One region of the Paenibacillus sp. 203 genome, then DNA from elsewhere that is predicted to be linked to it. Evidence: riboswitches for the same ligand, from Rfam matches in the RefSeq annotation. Region 1 holds a riboswitch; each other region holds the start of a gene.
What was found. A riboswitch is a leader RNA that binds a small molecule or an ion and turns the genes downstream of it on or off. The one in region 1 is predicted to bind cobalamin.

Region 2: linked by a shared signal. The riboswitch ahead of cobJ (precorrin-3B C(17)-methyltransferase) and the one ahead of WA407_RS11185 (ABC transporter substrate-binding protein) in region 1 are both predicted to bind cobalamin.
Region 3: linked by a shared signal. The riboswitch ahead of metE (5-methyltetrahydropteroyltriglutamate--homocysteine S-methyltransferase) and the one ahead of WA407_RS11185 (ABC transporter substrate-binding protein) in region 1 are both predicted to bind cobalamin.
Region 4: linked by a shared signal. The riboswitch ahead of WA407_RS00905 (ABC transporter substrate-binding protein) and the one ahead of WA407_RS11185 (ABC transporter substrate-binding protein) in region 1 are both predicted to bind cobalamin.

Annotation. Positions count from the first base shown of each region.
Region 1 covers NZ_JAXCHD010000004.1:379,784-382,918, reverse strand. Annotated here, with positions in the region: gene WA407_RS11190 (FecCD family ABC transporter permease) at 1-363, opposite strand, end outside; gene WA407_RS11185 (ABC transporter substrate-binding protein) at 360-1,367, opposite strand; cobalamin riboswitch at 1,576-1,769, opposite strand; gene WA407_RS11180 (histidine phosphatase family protein) at 1,892-2,650, opposite strand; gene cbiB (adenosylcobinamide-phosphate synthase CbiB) at 2,695-3,135, opposite strand, start outside.
Region 2 covers NZ_JAXCHD010000001.1:429,137-432,271, forward strand. Annotated here, with positions in the region: gene WA407_RS01990 (uroporphyrinogen-III synthase) at 1-406, shown strand, start outside; gene WA407_RS01995 (TIGR00730 family Rossman fold protein) at 612-1,166, shown strand; cobalamin riboswitch at 1,224-1,409, shown strand; gene cobJ (precorrin-3B C(17)-methyltransferase) at 1,720-3,135, shown strand, end outside.
Region 3 covers NZ_JAXCHD010000001.1:402,205-405,339, forward strand. Annotated here, with positions in the region: gene metE (5-methyltetrahydropteroyltriglutamate--homocysteine S-methyltransferase) at 1-1,750, opposite strand, end outside; cobalamin riboswitch at 1,912-2,107, opposite strand; gene nrdG (anaerobic ribonucleoside-triphosphate reductase activating protein) at 2,291-2,788, opposite strand; gene WA407_RS01870 (anaerobic ribonucleoside triphosphate reductase) at 2,785-3,135, opposite strand, start outside.
Region 4 covers NZ_JAXCHD010000001.1:192,859-195,993, forward strand. Annotated here, with positions in the region: gene WA407_RS00900 (nucleobase:cation symporter-2 family protein) at 1-703, shown strand, start outside; cobalamin riboswitch at 1,452-1,655, shown strand; gene WA407_RS00905 (ABC transporter substrate-binding protein) at 1,873-3,135, shown strand, end outside.

The DNA.
Region 1 (3,135 bases):
TTGAAGGCCCCAATAGATCAGTACTGCCGCTCCTACCGAAGCCCCCGAGGATACCCCCAGTGTATACGGATCAGCCAAAGGATTACGCAGCACACCCTGAAATCCGGCTCCCGCCAGCGCCAGCGCTGCTCCTACCAACATTCCCAGTAACACTCGTGGCAATCTGACCTTCAAAATAATCTGCTCTGAGGATGTATTCCAATCCGGTGTAAACGTATCGCCTAACCACGGAAGGTGGTTAACCAGAATGCCCGTGATCTGGCTGACCGGAAGCTTGGCCGAGCCGATGCCAAGACAGAGCAGCAGCGTCAGCAACAGCAGGACAAGACCTGTCCCTCCAAAGCCGATCAGTTTACGGTTCATTTGAAAATTTCAGGATACACGCCCTTGGCCACTTCCTTGAGACCTTCCGTTACGCGTGGACCCGGACGACTGATCAAATTATCATCCACGGCAAACACCCGGTTGTGGCGAACAGCCGATATTTGATCCCATCCACTGCGAGCTTTAATGATTTCGCCGAGCGTTTGGCCAGTTTTGTCGTCCTTGACACTTTTGCTGTACAAAATCACGTCAGGGTTCGCAGCAATAATATTTTCTTCACTAATTTGGTACCACCCCTTCTGCGTGGCACCTACATTTTCGCCGCCCGCCAACGTAATCAGCTCGTCCATAAACTCGCCTTTACCAACTGTCCAGCCTGGTGAAAACTCGACGTATACCCGCAGCTTCTGCCCTTTACCGATATTTTTAACTCCTTCTTTCACTTCCGCTACATCTGCTCTCATCTTGTCAGTCACCGCTCTCGCTTCTTTCTGATGATCGGTGATTTTTCCATACAATTCGATGTTAGCTATGACATCTTCAACTGTCTTCGGTTCCGTTTTAAAAATCATAATTCCCATGTCGCGCAGCTTGGTCGTAGCCTGTTCACTAAGTGATATCCCTGCAAAAACGACTTCCGAGTTAGCAGCAATGATCGCCTCTTCGTTCGGTTTCATAATACCGCCTACTTTAGGCTTTTTCGTAGCTGCTTCCGGGTAATCAGAGTAGTCGGAGACGCCAACTATTTCCTTATCCAGTCCGATGGCGAACAGCGCCTCGGTTTCTGCCGGGGAGACGGAAACGATTTTATCCGGCGCTTTTTTGAATGTAAATTCCTGTCCTGTTGCATCCTTAACTGTGAGTGGGTAAACTGTTTTGCCCGGAGGCTCTTGTGCGGTTACGGTCTTTCCCGGCTGCTGTGCAGAAGTCTGATTCTCTTTATTTTCAGCATTTTTCCCATTAGCGCCACATGCACTCAGCACAACTGCCAAAATCAGAACCAATAAACCTGTTGTCCAAACCTTTATTTTTTTTCCTGCCATGATTTGCACCCCTTCATAAAAAAATCGTTAAGAGCGTTACTTGAGCATCATCAGATATCTTCTAAATCCAGCCTTCTTTTCCTATCAAAAAACCCCCGCATCCTTATATCAGGACACAGGGGTCACGTTAGCGCAGATCGTGCGCAGGCGGCAGCTTCTTTCCGCACGGACAGTCACTGCGAACACGTCATCCTTTCCTCGAAGGATTATGGTGACAGGCGGACGGGCAGGTATCCTGACTTATGGTAAGATGCATGTCCTGAAATTCCTTCATATGCTTAGTAGCACATAAAGCAGGACTAACGGGCATGCTTCCATTTACAGTGGCGGGACCGCGCCGGACTTACACCGACTTCCCTTTTAACAGCGCAGGCAAGGGAAACCATAGTTTCATCACACTGCGCCGACCTCGTCTGCTGGATATTTGATGTAGTGGTAGTCAAGCCGTTCTTTTACTTGATGATTATAGGTTAAAATGAGGCGGCTTACAACCCAAACAGCCTCTTTATCCACTGGTGTCTAACCTAATGAGGGAGCATTTCGGCTATGTAATTGTGCGGTCCTGCCAGCCTCAATTGAATCCTAAATGCTTCTCCCGGCTTCGGATTCAGACTCCAAAAATCATGGCCCGGTATCAGCATACAAGCTAACTGACGAATTACGCCACCATGCGTAACGACCAAAACAGAGAGCGGCCCAGCAGTCAAATCCATGGGTCGAACTTCCATAGCAACACGCCATTCATACAGAGAGTCAAGAAATTTCCGCAAACGATTCACAAAATCTGTCCAAGACTCTCCTCCAGGAGGGGTTATCCGTTGCGGCTCATCAATCCAAGCGCGATACAATGACACATCCTTGAGCATGTCATACGTTTTTCCATCCCACTCGCCAAAATGAAGCTCTCGCAGACGTGGTTCCATCATAGGAGACATAGTGGATAGGGAACCTCCAGACGTCAATTCTGACTCCGGCACAATGATCTGCAAGGTCTGGCAACATCGCATTAAATCGCTGCAATAGATTCGAGCAAAGGACTGCCCCTGCAATTCTTCTTGCAAAGGCTTTAATTCTTGTTCTGCTCCTGGTAGCAAACCTAAGTCGGAGTGTCCCATATATCGACGTTCCTTATTCCATAAGGTTGTGCCGTGACGAACTAACACGAGCTCCATGTCCCAATGCAGATCTTCTTTAGCATCATACGGCACCTTATCCTCCTGTGAGTTCGGACTTTGTACGTATTCTACCGTCCTTTTTGCTGCTATATCTTGTTTCAAGATCATGTCACTTCCTGCTCGATCATTATTCAGTGTGTCACGCCTCACCCTCACCGCACCCATCCCAAGGCAAAACAACCTGCGGCTCCTAACAAACACAATCCTACGAACATACTGGACACGGCGAACATCAGCTGGATTGTATACCGTATATCTTTCGACTCTAGCGGTCGTATCCAATCGCCCATGTATGCACGAAAAGAGCGTACGCCATGATACACATTATAGCCTCCAAGACGAATCCCCAGTGCTCCAGCAACAGCTGATTCCGGGAAGCCACTGTTCGGGCTTGGGTGCAGACGAGCATCTCGCTTGACTGTGCGCCAGCTTCTAGCAGCATCTCGCTTGTATATCCACGCCGCTACCACAAGCATTGCCGCTGTCAGGCGTGCCGGAATGTAGTTAGCCACATCATCCAGACGTGCTGAAGCCCAGCCTAAATGCAGATACTTTTCATTTTTATAGCCAACCATGGAATCTAGCGTATTCAC
Region 2 (3,135 bases), on a different contig from region 1:
CCCACGGTTGGTAAAATGGCTGGACGAGCAGGGGGCAGTGACCCGCCAGGTACTTCCTTATAAGCATATCCCACCTGAGGAAGCAAAATTGCAGGCGTTACTGGAGGATGTTATCCATCGTAATGTTGATGCTGTTACGTTCACGAGTGGTCCGCAAATCCGATTTTTAGCCCAATATGCGAGAGAGCAAAATCGAATCGAGGATTTACTGGAAGCTTTCCGCGAGGATGTGATTGCTGTATCAGTAGGGAAGGTGACTGCGCAGTCCATTGTGGAAGAGGGGATTGAACGAGTCGTGTTTCCAACCGAAGAGCGCATGGGCGCGATGATGGTGGAGCTTGGCAAATATTTTGAGCATAACGATTCGGTGCATGGCTGTGGTCTGAAGATCGTGAATGGTCATTGAAATGAGATAGAATTATAAATATAGTATGCTAAAAATGAACTTATATTTTTGGATAAAGCGTAAAATAAAGATAAGGGCCTGCGAGGTCTTTATCTTTTTTTTATTGGACATGCATCGACAAAGATTTTTGTTATAGCGAAAATATTTAGCTAATATAATGAATAAGTTTCGATGCATGATACTTAGGACAGGAGCTGAGACGTTAATGAATTCTATTTGTGTATTTGCCGGGTCCAGACCTGGACATTCATCGGTATATGTTGAAGCGGCAGGCAAGCTGGGAGAAGCCATGGCTCGCCATCATATCCGTCTGATCTACGGTGGCTCCAGTAGGGGGCTGATGGGTCAGGTTGCGGATGGCATGCTGGCGGGTGACGGTCAGGTCACTGGCATTATGCCCACCCTGTTATTTGATGCAGAGATCATTCATCGGGGAGTTACCGAATTTATTGAAGTAGCGAGCATGCATGAGCGTAAAGCGGCAATGAGCGAGATGGCCGATGCGTTTATAGCCCTTCCGGGTGGCTTGGGAACCTTTGAGGAGCTGTTCGAGGTATTGTGCTGGGCTCAAATCGGCATTCATCGCAAGCCGATTGGGCTGCTGAATGTGAATGGATATTTTGACCCGTTAGTAGAAATGGTGCGCCATAGCGTGCAAGAGGGGTTTACCGGGGCTGAGCATCCAGCGTTATTAAGTATCTCTGCGGACCCGGATGAATTGCTACATATGTTAAAAAATAAAGCAGAGAACTTGAAATAAAGCGTTTTTCGTGCTTGCACAACTGATTGAGGCAAGGTTATGATAAGACCCATAATCAAATAGCGGACAGACAAGGTGCCTTTGCGGTTGAGCAAAGGGTAACAGGGAATCGGGTGCAAATCCCGAGCGGTCCCGCCACTGTAAGGAAGAGGATTTTTTTAAATGGTCACTCGTGAAAAACGGGGAAGACGAAAGAATCTGTTGATGCCAAGCCAGGAGACCTACCTTGATCTGTATGCACCGTTAACCTTCGCGGAGAGGATGGGTGTACGAAATCAGGAAATCAGGCACACGTTGCTTTTTCCATGTTGGTTAGAGGTTTGCGTGGATATGAACGTGCAGCAGCGTTTGAAGCGTAAACAGACAGGTGGAAAACAACGGCAGGCTGGAGGAAGACAAATAGTGTCTTCTTACGCTGTTTGTTCGTCTGATGAGAGATACGTACATAGAAACCCCATCCGGGCAGGATGGGGTTTTTTGAGTTACAGGATGTCCATAAATCATTGAAATAGATAGGATAGCTGCCCTGAAAAGGATGAATAGGAGGAGCACGATGAGCCCATTAGGAAAATTGTTGGTGATTGGATTTGGACCAGGAGATATGGAACATATCACAAAACGGGCGCTGGATGCGCTGGCCGAAAGTGAGGTCATTATCGGCTACAATACCTACGTTGATTTGATCCGTCCGTTGTTGAACGGACAGGAGATTGTACGCACAGGGATGACAGAGGAAGTGAGCCGTGCGCAGGAGGCGGTTCGCCAAGCAGAGATGGGCAAGAAGGTAGCTGTCATTTCCAGTGGAGATGCAGGAGTCTATGGTATGGCAGGGCTGGTGTACGAAGTGCTGATGCAAAAAGGCTGGCGACGCGAGGACGGGGTTGAGGTAGAAGTCGTGCCAGGGATCTCTGCTATTCAGTCCTGTGCTTCACTGTTGGGCGCGCCAGTTATGCATGATGCTTGCACGATCAGTCTGAGTGATCATCTGACCCCATGGGAAACGATTGTGAAGCGCGTAGAAGCAGCGGCTTCTGCCGATTTTGTGATTGCATTATATAATCCGCGCAGTGGCCGACGTACCCGCCAGATTGTGGAGACGCAGTCCATTTTGCTGCGTTACCGCGATCCGCAAACTCCAGTTGGGTTGGTGAAAAGTGCTTATCGTGAACGTCAGCAAGTTATTGTCACGACGCTGGAAGATATGCTGAATCATGACATCGGGATGCTGACAACTGTAATCATCGGTAATTCCTCGACAACGGTGTATGACGGCTTGATCGTGACTCCGCGCGGATATCAGCGCAAATACACGCTGGATGCGACCGAGCAAGCGCTCAAGCCGCATCAGCGTCTCCGTACGGAAGCGGAGCCGTGGTCGCTGGGCGCGCAAGAGGCCGCACCGCAGGCAGGCGCAGCCCCGACTACGCTCGCTGGTCCCTCCGCGAGCGGCGCTGCGATTGCGACGCAGGCACGCCCGCAAGCGATGGCTGCCGTGCAGGCAACGACCGCTGTGCAAACCGGCGCAGCAACCCCGGCATCGCTGGCGGCAGAGGCACTAAGCCGCCTCGCTGTTGGCGGCAAGCTGCCTGACGCAGCCAACGCTCGCTGGAGCGGGCAAGCGCCTACCGCCGAGAGCACCGCAAGAACGTCAGCGGTGGCCGGAGCGGGGGCTACGGCCGGGATGGCGACAGGCGGCTTTGGCAAGCCTGCGCTGTTTGAGGTGGGCGTTTCCCCGGGTGTGGGAAACAAGAAGTTCACCGCTCGCCAGATGGCAATGCTCGCCGAGGTAGCGGGTGATGACGGCGAGCTGGAGTACACGCCGGATCATCAGATCGTGCTGCGTGTGCCGTGCGCAGACCCCGAGGAACTGGTCGGACGACTGCGGGATGAACGATTCATTGTCATGCCGATCGGCGATGTGTTTAAGGTGAAGGCGTGCGACTTCTGCAATATGGAGAAGGATGACGCT
Region 3 (3,135 bases), on a different contig from region 1:
GTGGAATGTCATTACGTTCGAAAGACCAGTTCAAAATGGTAACAGGACCCGTAAGCATTCCCTTAACAGGCTTGGAAGTTAACGATTGGGCGAATGCCGTTTCTTCCACGGTCATGGGCTGATCGAAGGAAACGTCTCCGTATATAATCGGCGGTTTGACACAGCGGGAGCCGTAGGACTGCACCCATCCGTTTTGCGTAAAAGCAAAGCCGTTCAGCTTTTCGCCAAAAAATTCAACCATGTCGGTCCGCTCAAATTCCCCATGTACAAGCACGTCAATGCCAATGTCCTCTTGGATATCAATCCATTCCTTAATTTGCTGTTGGATGAACGTTCGATATTGCTCGGCAGACCATTCTCCTTTGCGATAGTGCAGGCGGGCCTTGCGGATCTCGGCGGTCTGCGGGAAGCTACCAATGGTCGTCGTAGGCAGTGGAGGCAACTTCAGCTTATTTTGCTGAATCTCACGACGCTCGGCGAAAGGAACGCTGCGTGACAGAGGCTCTTTGGCCAACAGGTCGGCCAGATCGGCAGTTGTCTGTACGCGTGCCGCTGAACTGTTGAAACGGGCTACCGCATCTGCACTTTGTCCAAGCTTGGTGAGTGCGGATGGATCGTGTTTGCCAAGTGCAGCTGTCAGGATGGCGATTTCCTCTAGCTTTTCATCAGCAAAGGCCAGCGCTTGCACCAGCTCCTTGTCCAGCTTGTGCTCTGCCTCCAGGCTGACTGGCACATGCAGCAGACTGCATGATGGCTGTACGATAAGCTGCTCGGCAGTGGTCTGTTCTGCTAACTGACCCAGCAGTGCAGCTACAGCGTTCAGGTCGCTGCGCCATATATTGCGTCCGTCAATGACACCAGCGCCCAGCGTTTTTCCTTTAGGAAAGCCATGCTGCAATATATGCTGAAGATTTTCGCCACCATCATACACAAAATCAAGACCCAGCCCCTGTACCGGAAGTGCGGACAGACGCTCATAATGATCTAGGCTGCCAAAGTAGGTTTGCAGCATTATATTTAAGGAGGGCGCAGCTTGGGTCAAAGCTTCATAGACTTCTTGAATAATGTCCAGATCCTCTACTGGGAATGAGGTGGTCAGGACAGGTTCATCGATTTGTACCCACTGAACACCTTCTGCTGCTAGCTCAGACAGGACACGGGTGTATAAAGGCAGGAAGGTTCTTATAATAGAGGCAAGCTCCTTACGATCATAGCCTTTGGAAAGGGTAACGAATGAATAAGGGCCGATGAGAACCGGTTTACCCTCAATGCCTAGTTCCTGTTTTGCTTCACGATAAGCCTGTAAGGGTTTATTTTCAGTGAATACCGGGACTGCATTTGCCAATTCGGGAACGATGTAGTGATAATTGGTATTCATCCATTTGGTCATTTCACTGGCGGTTGCTCCCTTCTGACCGCGAGCGATCCCGAAGTACACGGACAGAGGAATCGGACCTGCGGGACGATAGTTGAACCGTTCAGGTACTAGACCGAACATCACAGATGTATCCAGCATGTGATCGTAATAGGAGAAGTCTCCGACAGGAATGCGATCAATCCCCTTATCGCGTTGCTTGCTCAGATGCTCCAACCGTAATTTTTTCATTTCCGTCTGCAGTTCGCTTTCGTTAATGCTGCCGTTCCAGAAGCGTTCCAGTGCTTTCTTCCATTCCCGATTTTCGCCGATACGCGGATATCCCAGATTACTGCTAATTAAGCCGGACAATTCAGGCCATTCAATAATGGACATGTACTTTTCCTCCTAGCGGGTAGCTGTTTTATTTTTACGTACCAAAAAAGGCATTCTTCCCCCCAAGGTTAAAAATAAGTAGGGGAAAGAATGCCTCCGTGATTAAAAAATCAAAAATACGGCGACTGCTCTTAACACCTCCCTATCTTCCGTAGGTACTTGCGATGTTGTTAAAATAGGCAGGTCTCCTGACTTACGGATCATGACGCTCAGCATTCCTTCCCGGTCTGTGGACCAGTGGATATATGAACAGCTGAAAGTTCCCCGTTTACAGTGGCGGGACCGTGCCGGATTTGCACCGGCTTCCCTTTTAAGCCTGATCTGAATAGAACAGACACCTATCTCCAAGCTATGCGGTTAAGGTATGACGAATAATTATGCACTCGTATACTTGTTCACCATCATAAGTGAAACTTACAGGATGCGCAATAGAAACTCCAATGGAATCTGTTAGCTATATGAAAAAAAGACAAGCCTTACCCATGATGGGGGCTTGTCTTAGATTAGATATAGCATCTTGCTTGCTGGGTAAGCATCGCCTTATGTCAATGAAACGGTATAGCCTGCCTGAATACTGGCTTTCACATCTACCAGACGCTGGTTGCGACTGCCCCGGAAGGGAAGGGTCAGGTCCTTTTGCTGTTCTACAAAACGACCATCCACAATCACATCGCACAAAAGCGCCAGTTCCTGTCGCTCCGGATCTGTGAGTAGATCTTCATAGACAAAGCCAGTGTAAGCCCACACGGTTCGGTCGGGACAGGCCTCGCGGAAGTCACGCACAAATTGCGAGCATTCTGCTGCTGAGAAAAACGGGTCTCCCCCGCAGAGAGTCAGTCCGTCCAACAACGGATTTTCCATGATGTCACGAATGACCTCCTGTTGTCGTTGGGGGGTGAATGGCTCGCCTGCACGGAAGCTCCATGACTCTGGATTAAAGCATCCAGGACAGGCATGACGGCAACCGCTAATGAACACGACGGTGCGCAGGCCGTATCCTTCGTTCAGAGATTCCGGAATGTAGCCACACAAATTCACTTATGTTTCACCCGGTCTCGAACTTCTGCCTGTTTTGCGGCATTAAAGCGAACGGTATAATCTCCTGTCAGATATCCGGTTACCCGACGTAAGCGCTGAAAGTGTGTGTGCTCCTCATCTGTGCCACATTGGGGGCAGCTTGTCCCGATAATCCCTTCATAACCACATTCCGTACAACGATCCACCGGATGGTTGATGGAGAAGTAGCCGATGTTCTGATGCAGCGCATACTGAACAATTTTAAGAAACGCATCCGGGTTATTCCGCGCATTACCGTCCAGCTCAATGTATGAAATCGCACCAGCGTTGCATAGGTTATGGAACGGAGCTTCCAAGCTGATTTTACG
Region 4 (3,135 bases), on a different contig from region 1:
GCATTTTGCACCCGTGGCGGAGGCCTCATGGGTGAGTGTCGCGCAGCCGTTTTATTTTGGTAAGCCAGAGTTTAGCATGATGGCAGTTTGTACGATGATTATCGTCAATATTGTCAGTATGGTTGAGTCTACAGGCGTTTATCTGGCAGTAGGCAAAGCGATTGATCAGAAGGTGGAACAGAAGCAGATCGTCAATGGTCTGCGTTCCGAAGGACTTGCGATTATGCTTGGGGGTATTTTTAATGCGTTTCCTTATACAGCTTTCTCGCAAAATGTTGGTCTGATCTCACTCACACGCGTCAAATCGCGGAACGTTATTTTTGCTGCGGGCGGGATCATGGTTGTTCTCGGTTTGCTGCCTAAGCTGGCTGCCTTAACGACAGTGATTCCTAACGCTGTGCTAGGCGGGGCGATGATCGTCATGTTTGGCTCGGTTGCTGCATCAGGCATGTCTATTTTGTCAGAAGTGGATCTGCGGAAGGAAAGCAATCTGCTGATCGCAGCATGCAGTATTGCCGTGGGCCTAGGCTCTGCCGTTCTGCCACAAATGTTCGACCAGCTGCCGAGCTTTGCCAAAATGCTGCTGCAAAATGGGATCGTTTCGGGTTCGATTACTGCGATTGTCTTGAACATTGTTTTGACGAGAAAACAAGGGGAATCGGTCAAAAGCGTGACGGTTTCGGAGGTTCCACAGAAGGTTTGATGATTAGGAATAAATAAAGATAGCCGGAGAGAGGACGTATGCCTCTTTTCCGGCTTTTTGGCATGGAGTTATCCAGATAGTAGATACCCTTGCCGCCTGGGGACATATAGATAAAGCTGCGGGATGAAATGGGTAGCTCTAATTTGGTGTGTTTTCCAGTTTATGAGCTAGAAGAATTTGCTAGAGTGGTAGGAAGGGGCATGGTATAATCTAAATTATGGATTTTGAATAGTGGTGGATGTTTTCGGACCACGGTGCAGCTTCCCGAAAGGGGGTGAAGCCGATGGTGAACCTTGTGTCGTGCTACGATGTGTTGCGTTGGATGGTTACGTTACTAAGCCTGGTGTTTAGTATTCGTAAACTTTATCGCTGGCTACGTCGGAAATTTCGGACAAGCGAAAACCCACCGCGTAATTAGGTTAGGCGCCTAACGGTGGGTTTAGCTAAGTATTTAGCGCGCCGTGGTGATCCACAGCCTTTCAAGTCCTAAGAGTCTTTGCCGTTGGCGCGGCGAAGACTCTTTTTAGTATACGGACACAAAGGTTATCTCTATACCTAATTTTAGCACGTTCATTTCGTGCACGCAATGAATAGCCATTACCTTCATTCTCGCCATATCATTCAAATTTGAATTATTATACAGCATTTATTGACAAGCTTGTGACAACAAAATAAGATAATCCTAAATCGTAATGAAAAGAAATAATAGAAGAAAACAGGTGTGAGCCGGACGACTCTGTGTATGGGGTTTTATTGAGACCATGTGGATAGTTGTTGAGCGTGTTCACTTAAAAGGGAAGTTCGGTAGATCCCGACACGGACCCGCCACTGTATACAGGCATCAGTAGGATACTACTGGAGCTTTCAGAACAGCCACTGGAACTGTGAAGAACCGGGAAGGCCTGAAAGATACGCCTGGAGTCAGGAGACCTGCCTGTTTTGACATCACTGTTAGACCCACGGGATTGCTGGGGAGGTGGTTAGGCGTGCTGCATACGGAATGTCTGAAACCGATCTGATCCCTTCTATATTATTAGAGTTGGCTTCGAGGTGAGTTTTGACATTTTATAATGGAGCATTTCTGACTGCTGATCAAGTGGTCCGGAATGCTTTTTTCGCGTTTTGCGTTAGGTTTATATGATTTTACAAGATAGAGGGGGATTCATCGAATGATTAGCAATCATAGCAGGCGCTCATGGTTGATATGTACAGGGGTGATGCTGCTGCTGGCAGTTATGGCTCTTTCGGGATGTACTAGCAATAAGACGTCGAATAGCTCCGGCAAAGATGAGAACGCGTCAGCACAACAAACAGCGACAGGTAAAAAGCTGGTAATGGCGTATACATGGAAACCGTCAGGTGTTGATCCGCACGGAGATAATAGCTGGGATGTGATGCGATCCGGTGCAGGTGAGACACTGGTACGTTTGAATGAAAAGCTGGAGCCTGTGGCTTGGCTGGCAAAGGAGTGGAAGCAGGATAGTCCTACAGTTTGGACGTTCAGCTTGCAGGATAAAGTCACTTTTCATAATGGAAAAAGTATGGATGCAGCAAGTGTAAAAGCATCTTTGCTACGCTCTATCGAGAAAAGCCATCTGGCGAAGGATTTACTGAATGTGAAGTCCATTGATGTAAGCGGCCCGCTGGCCTTAAAGATTACGACAAACCAGCCGAATGCGGCGTTGGTGTCCAATCTAGCTGATCCATCGACGATTGTACTGAATGTGGCATCGATGAAGGATGAGCAGAGCTACCCAGCGATGACAGGCGCCTTTAAAATCAAAGCGTTCAACAAGGACCAATCCTTGGTCGTAGAGCGTTATGACGGATATTGGGGCGAGAAGGCACGATTGGCTGAAGCGACGATGAAGTTCATTACGGACGGGAATTCGCGCCTGATGGCGCTGCAATCCGGCGAGGTGGACGTAGCGACGGATATTCCGGTTGATAACGCAGAGGTACTGAAAAAGAACGACAGGCTACAAGTGCTGTCGGCTCCCTCCTTGCGCACCCATATGCTCGTGTACAATATGGAATCCCCAGTATTCAAGGATGCGGCGAACCGTAAGGTGGTGGACAGCCTGATTCCACGCACATCGATTGTGAGCGCCGTCATGAGGGGCTTCGGTACGGAAGCAAGCAGTCCGTTCCCGAGCATTCTTCCCTTCGGTAAAGTTGAGCGTAAAGCGCTGGACGGAACGGCGGATCAGCTGTTAACGAAGGATGGCTGGCAGAAGGACGCCCAAGGGACATGGACTAAGCAAGGCAAGCCGTTCGAGGTTACGCTGCTGACTTTTCCTCAGCGTCCTGAGCTCTCTGTTATGGCTGAGGTCATCCAAAGCCAATTGCTGAAAGAGGGAATTCAGGTCAAGATTCGCAAGGTGGAAAATATCGACGAGGCGTTGACCAAAAACGATTGGGATTTTGCTATG